Regions from separate parts of the Neisseria sp. HMSC078H04 genome, predicted to be linked through region 2. Evidence: predicted binding sites of a transcription regulator. Region 2 holds the regulator's gene; the other holds the start of a gene.

Region 1 (7,169 bases), on a different contig from region 2:
ATAGCCATATGTTCCAACCATCGCATGTGACACCCAAGTCAAATCCGCATCGGGTAAACCCGTCGGTTTTAACATATCAACAGGATTATCCACAAGCCATTTTGCCGCGACATGATGCGCATCTTTCGTCATAACGCGTAAATCCGCCAATGCGGCTTGGACATTGAGTTCATCCGCAATCAGATGACCTTCGGCAACAGGTAATTCTTTCGGGCACAAAGGCGTAAACGTTTTTTGTGCATCTACATCGATAGAAACAATCATGTATTAATTTAACCTATTGATTTTATTTTAAATAATTTAAATTATTCATTTATTGCCAATGTACGGACATTTGGAATAAATGCTTTGTATTATAACAAATTACTACTGCAAAATGTGGGAAAACATCTGTGATATGATGACAGTTTGCACAGAATATTTATCCACAAATTATGTCCTATTCGATTACGCCTATTGCAACCGTTCATTCCCCCTACAAACAAAAATTCGGCATTGCCCGCCAACCAGGTTTGGTTCCTGCGGCAGAAATTTGCATTGAACTCACTCCTGAATTTACCGCTGACAGCGTTCGGGGCTTGGAAGATTTCGACTATGTGTGGATAAGTTTTATTTTCCACGGCGTATTGGATGAAGGTTGGGCGCAAATGGTGCGTCCGCCACGGCTTGGAGGCAAACAAAAAATGGGCGTATTTGCCACACGCAGCCCGCACCGCCCCAATCATCTCGGTTTATCCCTGCTAAAACTCGAACGCATCGAATCAGGCAAACCTGTCCGCATCTATTGCAGCGGTGCAGACCTGTTGGACGGTACTCCGGTAGTGGATATCAAACCCTACATCCCGTTTGTGGAATCCAAACCTGACGCATCATCAGGCTTTGTCAGCGGCAAACCTGAAGAATTGAGTGTAGTCTGGGCAGAAAGTACGCTTGCGGAACATTTATCCACAGAAGAAAAACATCTCATTGAACAAAGCATCGCCCAAGATCCCCGTCCTGCCTATCAAGATATTCCCGAACGGGTTTATGTAATGAATATTGCAGATTATGAAGTGCAGTTTAGGATAGAAAACAAATGTGCCACAGTGATTAAACTATCCACAATCTGATTGCAAATTTAATCTATCTACAAACAAAAGGCCGTCTGAAATGTTCAGACGGCCTTTTAATTATCCACAGACTGATTGATTCAGCCTGTTATCCTTTAGATTTTGCTGGCAAAAAATTCCAAGGTACGAACCAATTGGCAAGTGTAAGACATTTCATTGTCGTACCAAGCAACGGTTTTCACCAATTGTTTGTCGCCAACAGTCATCACGCGGGTTTGAGTGGCATCGAAGAGTGAGCCGTACTCGATACCGATAACGTCGGAAGAAACGATTTGATCTTCAGTGTAGCCTAAAGCATCGTTGGCGGCAGCTTTCATGGCTGCATTGATTTCTTCTTTGGTAACAGGGCGTTCGAGAACAGAAACCAGTTCGGTCAAAGAGCCGGTGGCTACAGGAACGCGTTGGGCAGAACCATCAAGTTTGCCGTTCAACTCAGGGATAACCAAGCCGATGGCTTTAGCGGCACCGGTGCTGTTCGGTACGATATTCAACGCAGCGGCACGGGCGCGGCGGAAGTCGCCTTTGCGGTGTGGCGCGTCAAGGGTGTTTTGGTCGCCGGTATAAGCGTGGATGGTGGTCATCAGGCCTTCAACAATACCGAATTCTTTTTGCAATACTGCAGCCATAGGAGCTAGACAGTTAGTCGTACAAGAAGCGGCGGAGATAACAGTTTCGCTGCCGTCCAAAATATCTTGGTTTACGCCGTATACAACGGTTTTCACATCATTGCCGCCAGGTGCAGAAATCACAACTTTGCGCGCACCGGCACGGATATGGGCTTCAGCTTTGGTTTTATTGGTAAAGAAACCAGTACATTCGAGGACAACGTCCACACCCAGCTCGCCCCAAGGCAATTCTTCAGGATTAGGATTGGCAAATACCTTGATTTCTTTGCCGTTAACAACAATCGCATCATCTTTCAATTCAGCAGAGCCTTCAAAACGGCCTTGAGTACTGTCGTATTTAAAGAGGTGCAGCAGCATATCGGCAGGAGTCAAATCGTTAACAGCAACGACTTCGATACCTTGGGCTTTTTCAATTTGACGTAATGCCAGACGACCGATACGGCCAAAACCATTAATCGCTACTTTAATACTCATTTTGCTACTCCTAATTAGATGGAATGGGAAAAATTTTTCAGTAAGGCCATTGTATCCTGAAATAAAATTACTTTCTAGGATTAAAGATAATTACTTTTAAGTTGTTTGATTTAAATAAAGAAAACATGAAATTCTTGTTTGTAGAAAAATATCAGGTAAATCGAATCAGTCCTGAATTTTGATATTTTATTTCATAAAAACCATTTTCCAATCTTAAAAGTTTCATAAGTTTATGGAAATCATAAACTTAGTTCTATTTCCTCCTTATTTTGCCATTTTTGTGTTGATCATTCAGTGTTTTCTTCAAATCATAATATTTTAATTCTTAAAATGATGATTTTGATGAAGAACCAAACTATCTGTGGATAACGGGATAACTTTCTTTAAAACCAATTTGATAATTCCTTTTTATCTTTGAGGCCAACCCCAACTGAATGCGGGAATAAAAAAGGATAGAATCTTAGTTTCCCTATTAATCTGTGGATAAAATTCAAATTACCCACTTCAATTTCACATATTATTGTGGATAATTTAAATCTAGAAGTTTCTCTCGCAAAACATCCATATTGGCAAATACTATTAAAAATGATGGCTTGTTTTTTCCTTTTTAACGTATCATTTGCCCATCAGACTTTTTAAAAGGAAGCAATTATGCTGCAACGGACTTTAGCCAAATCAGTAAGCGTTACCGGCGTTGGCCTGCATTCAGGCGAAAGGGTCGCTCTGACTTTGCATCCTGCTGAAGAAAACAGCGGTATTTCGTTCCGCCGTACTGATTTAAGTGGAGAAATGGGCGAAGTAATCAAATTGAATCCTTATTTGATTAACGATACCCGCCTCTCTTCAACCATTGTTACCGATAAAGGCGTGCGCATCGGCACGATTGAACACATTATGTCGGCACTGTCTGCCTACGGCATCGACAATGCCTTGATTGAATTGAACGCACCTGAAATTCCGATTATGGACGGATCCAGCCTGCCGTTTATTTACCTTTTACAAGATGCAGGCGTGGTGGATCAAAAAGCCCAAAAACGTTTTTTGAGAATCCTCAAACCCGTTGAAATCAAAGAAACCGGAAAATGGGTGCGCTTTACGCCTTATGACGGTTTTAAAGTTACTTTAACCATCGAATTCGACCATCCCGTATTCAATCGCAGCGCACCTACTTTCGAGATTGATTTTGCAGGAAAATCCTATATCGATGAAATTGCCCGCGCCCGTACCTTCGGCTTTATGCACGAAGTAGAAATGATGCGCGCCCATAATCTCGGATTGGGCGGCAATTTGAACAACGCCATCGTGATTGACGACATGGACGTTTTGAATCCGGAAGGTTTGCGCTATCCCGATGAATTTGTCCGCCACAAAATCCTCGATGCCATCGGCGATTTGTATATCGTCGGACACCCGATTATCGGCGCATTTGAAGGTTACAAATCAGGCCATGCCATCAATAATGCACTGTTGCGTGCCGTTTTGGCAGATGAAAGCGCTTACGAATGGGTTGAGTTTGCCGATGATGAAGACTTGCCTAGTGCTTTTCACGAGCTGCCGGCAGCCTGATAGAAAATAGACAAAACAGTCCAATAAAAAGGCCGTCTGAACCTTTCAGACGGCCTAAATCATGTTGTTTTCCACAAGTAATTATCCACATATTCATATCTTTTATCTTATTGAAAAATAAAAATATTAAAATTTGACGTTATTCTTATACACATCTTATCCATATATTTTCCTAAACTAAAAAGGCCGTCTGAAACGAAGCTGTTCAGACGGCCTTTACATGTCAAACCGACAAAATCAATCGCCCATGACCTTGCCTTCACGGCGCGGGTCGGCGCCGCCGAGCAAACCTTCTTTGCCGATCACAATGCCTTGCACGCCGGAATTCAAATCGCGGATTTGAACTTTGTAACCCAGTTTTTCCAATGCAGCTGCTTTGTCCACTGCTGCAGTTTTATCCTCGATTTCATACTGGCTGCCGCGATTGAGCATATTCGGCAATGAAATTGCCGTCTGAATGTCCATACCCCAGTCGATATGCGCCACCAACGTTTTGGCAACGAAACCGATAATACGGCTGCCACCCGGCGAACCGACCGCCATATAAGGCTTACCGTCTTTCATCACAATAGTCGGCGCCATCGAAGAACGCGGACGTTTGCCGCCTGCCACGCTGTTGGCCACCGTTTTACCGTCCGCGCCGACAGGATTGAAGGCAAAATCGGTTAATTCGTTGTTGAGCAGATAACCGTTTGCCATCAGCCCCGAACCGAACGCGTTTTCAATCGAAGTCGTCATCGATACAACGTTACCGTCTTTATCCACAACCACCAAATGGCTGGTGGACGGCAGCTCGACCGCCATGCCTTGCGCGTATTCCTTGCCGAACTTGCCTGCCTGAACAGTTTCCAATGCCTTGTCGGATTGGCGGATTTCTTCGGCACGCGGTTTCAAATAAGCCTGAGAAATCATGGCACGGGTCGGAACATTCACAAACGCAGGATCGCCGACATAATAATCACGGTCGGCAAAAGCAATCCGCGACGCATCGCCTATCCAGCGCCAACTGTGGATATTTTCCGCGCCCAACGTTTTCATATCCTGATTCTGCAATACGCCCAAAATCTGCCCCAAAGCGATTGCGCCGGAACTTGGCGCGCCCATGCCGCAAACTTCATATTCACGATACGGCGCACAAACCGGCTTACGCTCGATAACTTGATAGTTTTTCAAATCCGCCATGCTGATTTTGCCAGGATTATCCACAGCACCGGTAACGGCACGAACAATATTCTGCGCCTGCATTCCCTGATAAAACGGCGCACTGCCTTTTTCCGCCAACAGGCGTACGGAACGCGCAAATTCAGGGTTTTTCAAAACCGTTCCCGCAGCCAAAGGTTTGCCGTCAGGCAGGAAGTAAGCGGCGGTTTGCGGATAACGTTGCAAGGGTTCCAAATTTTGTTCGATGGATTTCGCCATACGCGGAGAAACGGCAAAACCTTGTTCCGCCAAAGTAATCGGTTTCTCAAACAAACTTGCCCAGGGCAATTTGCCGTAACGCTTGTGGACATCTTCGAGCAGCTTTGGAATCCCCGGCACACCGACCGAACGGCCGCCGACTACCGCTTTCATAAAGCCCATCGGTTTGCCGTTTTCGTCCAAGAAAAGTTCCGGTGTTGCCGCTTTCGGCGCTGTTTCTCGGGCATCAAACGTCGTCAGCTTTTTCGCCTTATTGTCCCAATACACCAAAAACGCACCGCCGCCCAATCCGGAAGATTGCGGCTCAACCAGTCCCAAAGTTGTCTGCATGGCAATCATCGCATCTATCGCACTGCCGCCGCGCTTCAAAATTTCATAACCAGCTTCAGTTGCCAGCGGATTGGCAGACGCCGCCATATAATGCTTGGCGCGGATTAATTTCTGCTCCGTGAGCCCTGTTCCTTGCTCCGGCGCATGATTGTCCACAGATACGGAGGGCAGGGCAACTTGAGGCTTTTGAACCGGCTGTTGCGCACAAGCGGCCAAAATCAAAACGGATAACAAATTAATACTAAAGGAAAACTTCATATGCACACCTTATTGAAATATTTTCAGACGGCCTTTTCCCAGCTTAAATAAAAGGAAATATGAAAATAGCTTGAAATAAAAAACCATTTGACTATTTCTCTAGTCAATCAGTTCCAATCGGAGAAGTATAAAACAAGCTAAGATTGTGCACAGGCAAAAAGTTACCCACAGAATGGAGCAGCAGGAAAATTTTATCCACATCTGCAAACAAGGCCAACCTTACTTTATCCTCATCAAAAAATATCAGCTAAGTATTTGAAAATTTGTTGTAATAAAAGTTATCAACAAGCTGTGGCAGCACTCAATATCATCTTCTATTTATTATTTAAAATCTAATTTATAGTTTGTTTTCCCAAAGGCAAAGGCCGTCTGAAACGTAAAGGCATCTTTTCAAAAAATTAAAAAGTTAAGGATTGTTAAAAAGTTGTAAATCAGCTAGAGTTACGCTTGATAAATTTAATCAATAATGGAGTTTCACCAAATGAAAGGCGACATTGGCGTTATCGGCCTTGCCGTAATGGGGCAAAACCTGATTCTCAACATGAACGACAACGGCTTTAAAGTTGTCGCATACAACCGGACGACTAGCAAAGTAGATGATTTTTTAAACGGCGCAGCCAAAAATACCAATATTATCGGCGCATATTCACTGCAAGATCTGGTTGATAAATTAGAAAAACCACGCAAAATCATGATGATGGTTCGCGCTGGCTCTGTTGTTGACGATTTTATCGAACAACTCGTTCCGCTTTTGGACGAAGGAGACATCATTATTGACGGCGGTAATACCAACTATCCTGATTCCACCCGCCGTACACACGAGCTGGCCGCGAAAGGCATCCGCTTTATCGGCGCGGGCGTATCCGGTGGCGAAGAAGGCGCGCGTCACGGCCCGTCCATCATGCCCGGCGGCGATGAAGCCGCATGGCCTGCCGTCAAACCGATTTTCCAAGCCATCTCCGCCAAAACGCCTCAAGGCGAGCCTTGCTGCGACTGGGTCGGTCGCGATGGTGCGGGCCACTTTGTCAAAATGGTGCACAACGGCATCGAATACGGCGATATGCAGTTGATTTGCGAAGCGTACCAATTCATGAAAGACGGTTTGGGCCTGTCTTATGACGAAATGCACCAAATCTTCAATGAGTGGAACAAAACCGAACTGGATTCTTATTTGGTCGAAATTACCGCCGCGATTTTGGGTTACAGAGATGAAAACGGCGAACCTTTGGTCGAAAAAATCCTCGATACTGCAGGTCAAAAAGGTACAGGCAAATGGACCGGCATCAATGCCCTCGATTTGGGTATCCCGTTGACCTTGATTTCCGAAGCCGTATTTGCACGTTGCGTTTCTGCGTTTAAAGACCAACGCGCCCAAGCAAACAGCCTG
Region 2 (7,169 bases):
CAAAGAACGCAAAATCTACGTTGGCTCCCCCATTGCCCGCGCCCTGATCGGCAAAGAAGAAGGCGACGTTGCAGAAGTTCAGGCACCTGGCGGTGTGCGTGAATATGACATTATTGCCGTACAATATATCTAAATAAACAAAAGGCCGTTTGAAAACATTTTCAGACGGCCTTTTGTTGTACCTAAAAACACCATAATCAAAGAAAATAAAATCTTCCCAGGAGAAGCATAATGAATCTACTGTACAAAATTATCCAAACCGCTGCCGCCATGTGGCTCGGTATGCAGCTGACAGCAGGCTATGTTACTGCCCCTATCCTGTTCCGCCTTCTACCTAAAATGCAGGCGGGAGAAATTGCCGGCATTTTATTTTCCATTACAGCAATATGTGGCTTAGTTATTTTTGGCGCAGCCTATGCCTTTTTCAGACGGCAACTGGCCTCACTTTCTTGGTGGATTTTGGTACTTTGGCTACTCTTAGCCTGCAACCATCTTTTAGTTACGCCGGTTATCGAGGCACACAAGTACGGTCTGGATAACTGGCTACTGTCCCTAGTAGGCGGAACATTCGGCGTTTGGCACGGCTTATCCAGTATCCTCTTTTTGATTTGTACCATACTGGCAGCCATCTGCGTATGGAAATGGCCCAAACCAAACTAATCTGTCTCAATAAAAGGCCGTCTGAAAAGAAGTCTTTCAGACGGCCTTTTATTTTGAATCATGAACTCCCCCGACTCTTCAAATATAAACCATAAAAAAATGCCCTGCATATTGCAGGGCATTTTTCACAAACCGATTAAGGTTTAGCGTAACCGTGAACGCCATTGTAAGGAGCTGGGATCCAACCTTCATCAGTAGCAGGCAATTCGCCTTGACCTTCGATAGTTTGGCCTGGAGCAACTTGACGAGTAACAACGCTGCGGATTTTAACATCAACGCGACGGTCAGGTTCGATACAAGCGATAAGGGCAGCACGTTTCTTAGCTTTAGAAACTTTTTTACCCAGTTTAGCAACTTCAGCTTCACAAGTAGCAGTCATTTGAGCTTGAGACTCGCCCAGACCTACTGCAGAGATTTTGCTAGAAGCAACGCCACGGCCTACCAAGTAGTTAGCAACTACGTTAGCACGACGCTCAGACAGAGCTTGGTTGTATTCTTCAGAACCCATGAAGTCAGTGTGACCTTCAACACGTACAGTTTGTACGCTGTCGTTGCTCAGGCGTTGAGCCAAAGCGTTCAGGTTTTCTTGAGCTTCAGGACGCAGGTTGTCTTTGTCGAAGCCGAACAGAGTTTTAGTAGACAGGGAAACAGTTTCATCAACATACTCAGGAGCTTGTTGTACAGGAGCAACTGCTTCGCGGTCACCACATTCAACACGGCCTTCGGTAGCTTTGTCGAAGTAGCTGTTTTTCCAGCATTCGCCGTAGTTGTTACGGACGATTTCTTGAGATTGGCTGCTTACGGTGTAACCGTGTTTGGTGTGCGCTTCGCTGGCCATAGCGGTGCCAGAGGCAACCAAGGCAACGAACAATGCGCTTAATTTCAGCTGTTTGGTCATTTTATTCCCTCATCAAATTGTTATGCGGCGGACTAGGAAAGCAACCGCTGCAAAGTACCAATATACAGGCCGCAGTATCAAAACAGCGGCAAATCGGATATATCAGGTTGCACTATAAAGAAGCGCAAGGCAAACTGTCAATACTCGATGCCTTCAAACAATTATGAAGTGCCTGCTTCCTAGTAGTTAATCATGCCGAAAAATCAATCTTGTGTCATTAATTTAGGGCAAAATCAGACAATTCACCTACCTAAAGTTGTACAAAAACAACAAAACCCCTTTCCCTCTTCTTTCCTGAATTTCCTGTTTTCATATCATTAAAAGATATTTTCATTAAAAACAACCATTTTCAAAACTCGGGGCAAAACCGGGCAAAATATGTTAAATTACAGACCGTTTGTCGCACAAAATCCACAATAACAACGTATCCGATACTGCTACCATGAAACTGCAACAATTACGTTACGCCCTTGAAGTTTACCGGCACAATCTGAATGTCTCCGAGGCTGCCGATGCGCTTTTTACATCCCAGCCCGGCATTTCCAAACAAATCCGCCTGCTTGAAGAAGAATTGGGTATCCAAATTTTTATCCGCAGCGGCAAGCGTGTGGTTTCCGTTTCGCAACCTGGCAAAGCCGTGTTAGAAATTTCGGAACGAATTTTGCGCGATGTACAAAACATTAAAAATATCGGCAGCGAGTTTACCGATCATGACAGCGGCTCGCTGACCATCGCGACAACGCATACTCAGGCGCGTTATGCTTTGCCCAAAATCGTTGCGGAATTTGTCAAAAACTACCCTAAAGTCAATTTGACCATCAAACAAGGCAGCCCTTCTGCCATTGCCCAAATGGTCAGCAGCGGAGAAGCAGATTTGGCAATTATTACCGAACGCATTGACGATCACCCCGAGTTGGGCAAACTACCCTGCTATGAATGGAACCATGCCGTGATTGTTCCGCACGATCATCCTCTTTTGGACTGCCGCAATCCTTTAAGCCTTGAAGACTTGGCTTCTTTTCCGCTGGTTACTTACGAATTTGCTTTTAATTCCGGCAGCAGTATCGCGCGTACATTTAATAAAGCGCATATCGAGCAACCTGATGTTGCCTTATCGGCTGCCGATACGGATGTATTGAAAACGTATGTACGCTTAGGCTTGGGCGTTGGTTTGATGGCCAAAATGGCGTACGATCCCGCGGTTGATCAAGATTTACAACTAATTGATGCGGCACACTTATTTGAGCCGTCGCCCACTTGGATAGCCTTACGCTCGGATACTTACCTGCGCGGTTACGCGTATGACTTTATCCAGATGTTTGCACCGAAACTGACCAGAGAAGTAGTCGATCGCATTCTGTACACGCCGGTTGTTGAAGATTTTTCAATTTAAAATCTGACTATCACTTTCGTAACTTAACAATTATTCTTTAATTCTTGTTAAAAAGGCCGTCTGAAATATTTCAGACGGCCTAAGATTCAGATAGCGTGCGAACAACCGGAAACCATTTTCTTCAAGGTTGTCGCATCTAAGATTTTGATGTGCTTGTGCTCAACCGAAATCAAGCCTTCATGATGGAATTTGGATAAGGTACGGCTGACCGTTTCCAGTTTCAGCCCCAAATAGCTGCCGATTTCCTCACGCGACATCCGCAGGATAAAATCGTTGGCGGCAAAACCTCGGGAATAGAGACGCTGAGACAGGTTGAGCAAGAATGCTGCCAATCGCTCTTCAGCGCGCATATTGCCCAAAAGCAGCATAACACCCTGATCTCGGACAATTTCGCGGCTCATCAAGCGGAAAAAGTGAGAACGAAGGCTGGGAATATCCTGACCGAGTTCTTCAATATGTGTAAACGGAAGCTCGCATACCTCGCTGTCTTCCAAAGCCACAGCATCACAGCTGTGAATATGGGAACAAATCCCATCCATACCGATCAGCTCGCCCGACATAAAAAAGCCGGTTACCTGATCTCGTCCATCTTGGCTGGCGACTGTTGTCTTAAAGAAGCCCGCACGGATGGCAAACAAAGAGGTAAACGGCTCGCCGGCACGGAACAGGTATTCACCTTTTTTCAGACGGCGGCTTTGACGAATAACCGCATCTAATTGTGAAAATTCGTTAGGCATCAGTCCGACAGGCAAACACAGCTCGCGTAAAGAACATGTGGAACACAAGGTTTTCATTTGATGTGTTGCATTGTGTGTGGCCATAACGCACCCTTAATCTGCATAGTTCTATAAATCCCTGATGAAGCCGAATAACTATTGACCCAAGTCAAAGTCGACATATCATTATCAGGCATTCTACCAAACTATCGAAATTTTGACTAAAATTTTCCCTAATTTCCCTACTTTATACTACAAGCCCCTACCATGAAAATTATCCCTATCTCAAATAACACCAACACAAACAATGAATTACCGGAATTCGACCGCGAATTGATTGCCAGTTTGCCATCAAGCGGCCCACGTTATACATCCTATCCGACCGCCGACCGCTTCCATGAAGGCTTTAAAGAAGCCGAATATATCCAAGCTTTAAACCTGCGTAACATGGGCGCGCTCAACAAACCCCTTTCACTCTACATCCACATTCCCTTCTGCAATACCATCTGCTACTACTGCGGCTGCAACAAAATTATTACCAAAGACAAAAGCCGTGCCGATGCCTATATCCAATATCTGGAAAAAGAAATGGAGTTGCTGGCACCGCATTTAGGCGGACGACACCAGCTTGCGCAACTCCACTTCGGCGGCGGCACGCCGACATTCCTAAGCGACGACCAACTCGAACGCGTCTTCGAAATGATCCGAAAATACTTCCAGCTCATCCCCAACGGCGAATACTCCATCGAAATCGACCCGCGCAAAGTCAGCCGCGAAACCGTCCTCAAACTGGGCAAACTCGGTTTCAACCGCATGAGTGTCGGTATTCAAGACTTTGACCCTAAAGTACAGGAAGCCGTCAACCGCATCCAAAGCTACGAAGAAACCAAAGAAGTGATTGATGCCGCGCGTGAAGCCGGATTTAAATCGGTCAGCGTCGATTTGATTTACGGCCTGCCGCACCAAAACACCGAAAGCATCAAAACCACCATCGACACGGTCTTGTCCCTCGACCCCGACCGCCTCGCCCTCTACCACTACGCCCACCTGCCGCATATCTTCAAACCGCAACGCCGTATCGACACCAATATCGTCCCCGGCAGCGAAGAAAAACTCGATATGCTGCAATATTGCGTTCAAACCCTGACCGAGCGCGGCTACGTTTTCATCGGTATGGACCACTTTGCCAAACCTGATGATGAACTCTCCATCGCCCTCAAAGAAGGCTTCCTGCAACGCAACTTCCAAGGCTACTCGACCTATGCCGACTGCGACTTGGTGGCGATCGGCGTCTCCTCTATCGGCAAAATCGGCAGCACCTACTCCCAAAACGAGCGCGACATCGATGCCTATTACGCCGCACTCGATGCCGGACATCTACCGATTATGCGCGGCTACCAGCTTAATCAAGACGACATTCTGCGCCGCAACATCATTCAGGATTTGATGTGCCGCTTCTCGCTTGATTATCAAATTTACGAAAGCGTGTTCGGCATTCCGTTTAGCCGCTATTTTGTAGCGGAACTGGAAGATATGAAACAACTGGAAACCCTCGGTCTGGTCCGCCTCAAACCGCACGGCCTGACCGTTACGCCGAAGGGCCGTTTCCTGATCCGCAACATCGCCATGGTGTTCGACTACCATTTGCGCCATAAAGAAACCAAAGCCAAATACTCGCAAACCGTATAAACAGAAATGGAAAAGGTCGTCTGAAAATTTTCAGACGACCTTTGTTTTTATTTTCAATACTTTCGGGTAACATAAAACCATATTTTCCGCTTTATCAGAATTCAAAGTTAATTTGTATAGGCGCGTATCCTATGGTTACCGAACAGCAAAACGATATCCTCAGCATCAATCAAGTACAGCTTCTCCTTGCTGAAAAACGCACGGCACTTGCTATCATGCGTACGGGCATTGCCGTTTTCGCACTCCCTTTGTCTATTTTCAGTGCGCTGATTGCGACATCGAAATGGTACGAGGCCGTTGATGTTTGGCCTTTGCTCGTACTGGTCAGTCTGATGAACATCAGCTTGATTATTTTCTCGGTCTATCTGATTACCCGCTCGCTCCGTAGAATGCACCAATATGACCAGCTGATTGCCGATATCAAATACAACAATCAGTCTTTGCGCAAACTAATTAAGTCATAAAATACAGATAGTTGGGACTAAACATAGATCGTCTGAAAATCAAAATATAGCGGAACTCCAAATATGTATTAAAACATGATTCTGCCAAACATACCGTAATTATTCTTGGTGACGTTACTGTACACTTTGCTCCCCCATTTGAATCGATACGATACCATTGAAGTAATTGGGATTAAAATGAACAACAAATATAAAGAATGGATAAAAATCATACTGCTCCCTCATTTAATAACGGCTATTTTTTTAGGGCCGGCAATAATTGTTTTTTGGTCAGGTGGATTTATCGGTCTCTATTCTGTTATAAACGTGTTCAGTGAATTAGGATCGCTTAAATATTATATTTATATTGGAATTCCTTTAATTTTCATAATGTTCTTACTTGGGTTTTATTGGAGAAATCTGAAAATAGGGAAGATACTGACTTCCTCTGCGATATATTTATGGTTTCTCTTAGGTTTTTTATGCCTAGGGTGGCAGATATAAATTTATTGAAATGATCAACTCAATTGGACATTGATAGGAACCCTGCTGGATACACCGATCGTGTTTAGACAAATACAAATGCAGTCTGCAATTTTGGTTTATCCGGTCTCAGATCTCAAACGCTTTTAAAATATGGAACAACCTGATTTTTTCCCCATTCCCAGCCCCTGCATCGGCGTTTGTGAAGCCAATGCCAAAGGTTATTGCAAAGGCTGCCTGCGCAGCCGGGAAGAGCGCTTGTACTGGCTCCAGATGACCGACAGCCAAAAGCATCAAGTCATGCACCTTCTATCCCTCAGGAAAGCCAAAATCCGCAACCGCAAACTAGAAAAACCCGAAACGGGCGAACATCCGGTTCAAAACCTACTCGATTTCTAAATTGCCCTTGCCTACCGCACACCACAATAAGGAAAAACATGAAAAAACTGCTTGCCTGCCTGCTTGTACCATTGACTGCCCTCGCCCTGGGCGCCTGCAAACCCGCCTCAACTTCAACCGACAACAAACCTGCCGAACTTAACTGGCAGCAGCCTAAACTGACCAGCAATGTTTGGAAAATCAGCAAAGAAGGCCAACCCGATTCCTATCTGCTCGGCACCATCCACATGGGACGAACCAATCAAACCTTGTCTTCCGATGCCCTCAAACTGTTGCAATCCACCGACCAACTGACCACAGAAGTCGATCCACTGCCGGACAGCAGCCCGGAAACGGCAAAAATGTATCAAAAATACTTCAAGGAAGTCATGAGTACCGAACCGCTCAGCCGCAAGCTCGGCAAAGCAGATTTCCGTCTTTTACAAGAAATCTATTCGCAAAATGAAGAAAGCCGACCCATCACCCAAATTGCCGACAAACTCCATCCG

The links. The regulator FNR, encoded in region 2, switches genes on or off when oxygen is low (the NO sensors DNR and NnrR bind a similar motif). The targets are predictions, from matches to a motif close to TTGATNNNNATCAA.
Region 1: a site for FNR is predicted at 6,006-6,019, ahead of gnd (decarboxylating NADP(+)-dependent phosphogluconate dehydrogenase). Genes of this name have one in related genera too.

The regions. Positions count from the first base shown of each region.
Region 1 is NZ_KV835825.1:44,841-52,009, reverse strand. It holds gene HMPREF2560_RS02190 (nicotinamidase) at 1-264, opposite strand, end outside; gene tsaA (tRNA (N6-threonylcarbamoyladenosine(37)-N6)-methyltransferase TrmO) at 435-1,109, shown strand; gene gap (type I glyceraldehyde-3-phosphate dehydrogenase) at 1,205-2,209, opposite strand; gene lpxC (UDP-3-O-acyl-N-acetylglucosamine deacetylase) at 2,861-3,775, shown strand; gene ggt (gamma-glutamyltransferase) at 4,013-5,782, opposite strand; gene gnd (decarboxylating NADP(+)-dependent phosphogluconate dehydrogenase) at 6,264-7,169, shown strand, end outside.
Region 2 is NZ_KV835822.1:69,603-76,771, forward strand. It holds gene greA (transcription elongation factor GreA) at 1-133, shown strand, start outside; gene HMPREF2560_RS00525 (DUF4149 domain-containing protein) at 232-660, shown strand; gene HMPREF2560_RS00530 (OmpA family protein) at 797-1,558, opposite strand; gene HMPREF2560_RS00535 (CysB family HTH-type transcriptional regulator) at 2,001-2,951, shown strand; gene fnr (fumarate/nitrate reduction transcriptional regulator Fnr) at 3,038-3,772, opposite strand; gene hemN (oxygen-independent coproporphyrinogen III oxidase) at 3,935-5,356, shown strand; gene HMPREF2560_RS00550 (hypothetical protein) at 5,488-5,820, shown strand; gene HMPREF2560_RS00560 (DUF1289 domain-containing protein) at 6,436-6,681, shown strand; gene HMPREF2560_RS00565 (TraB/GumN family protein) at 6,720-7,169, shown strand, end outside.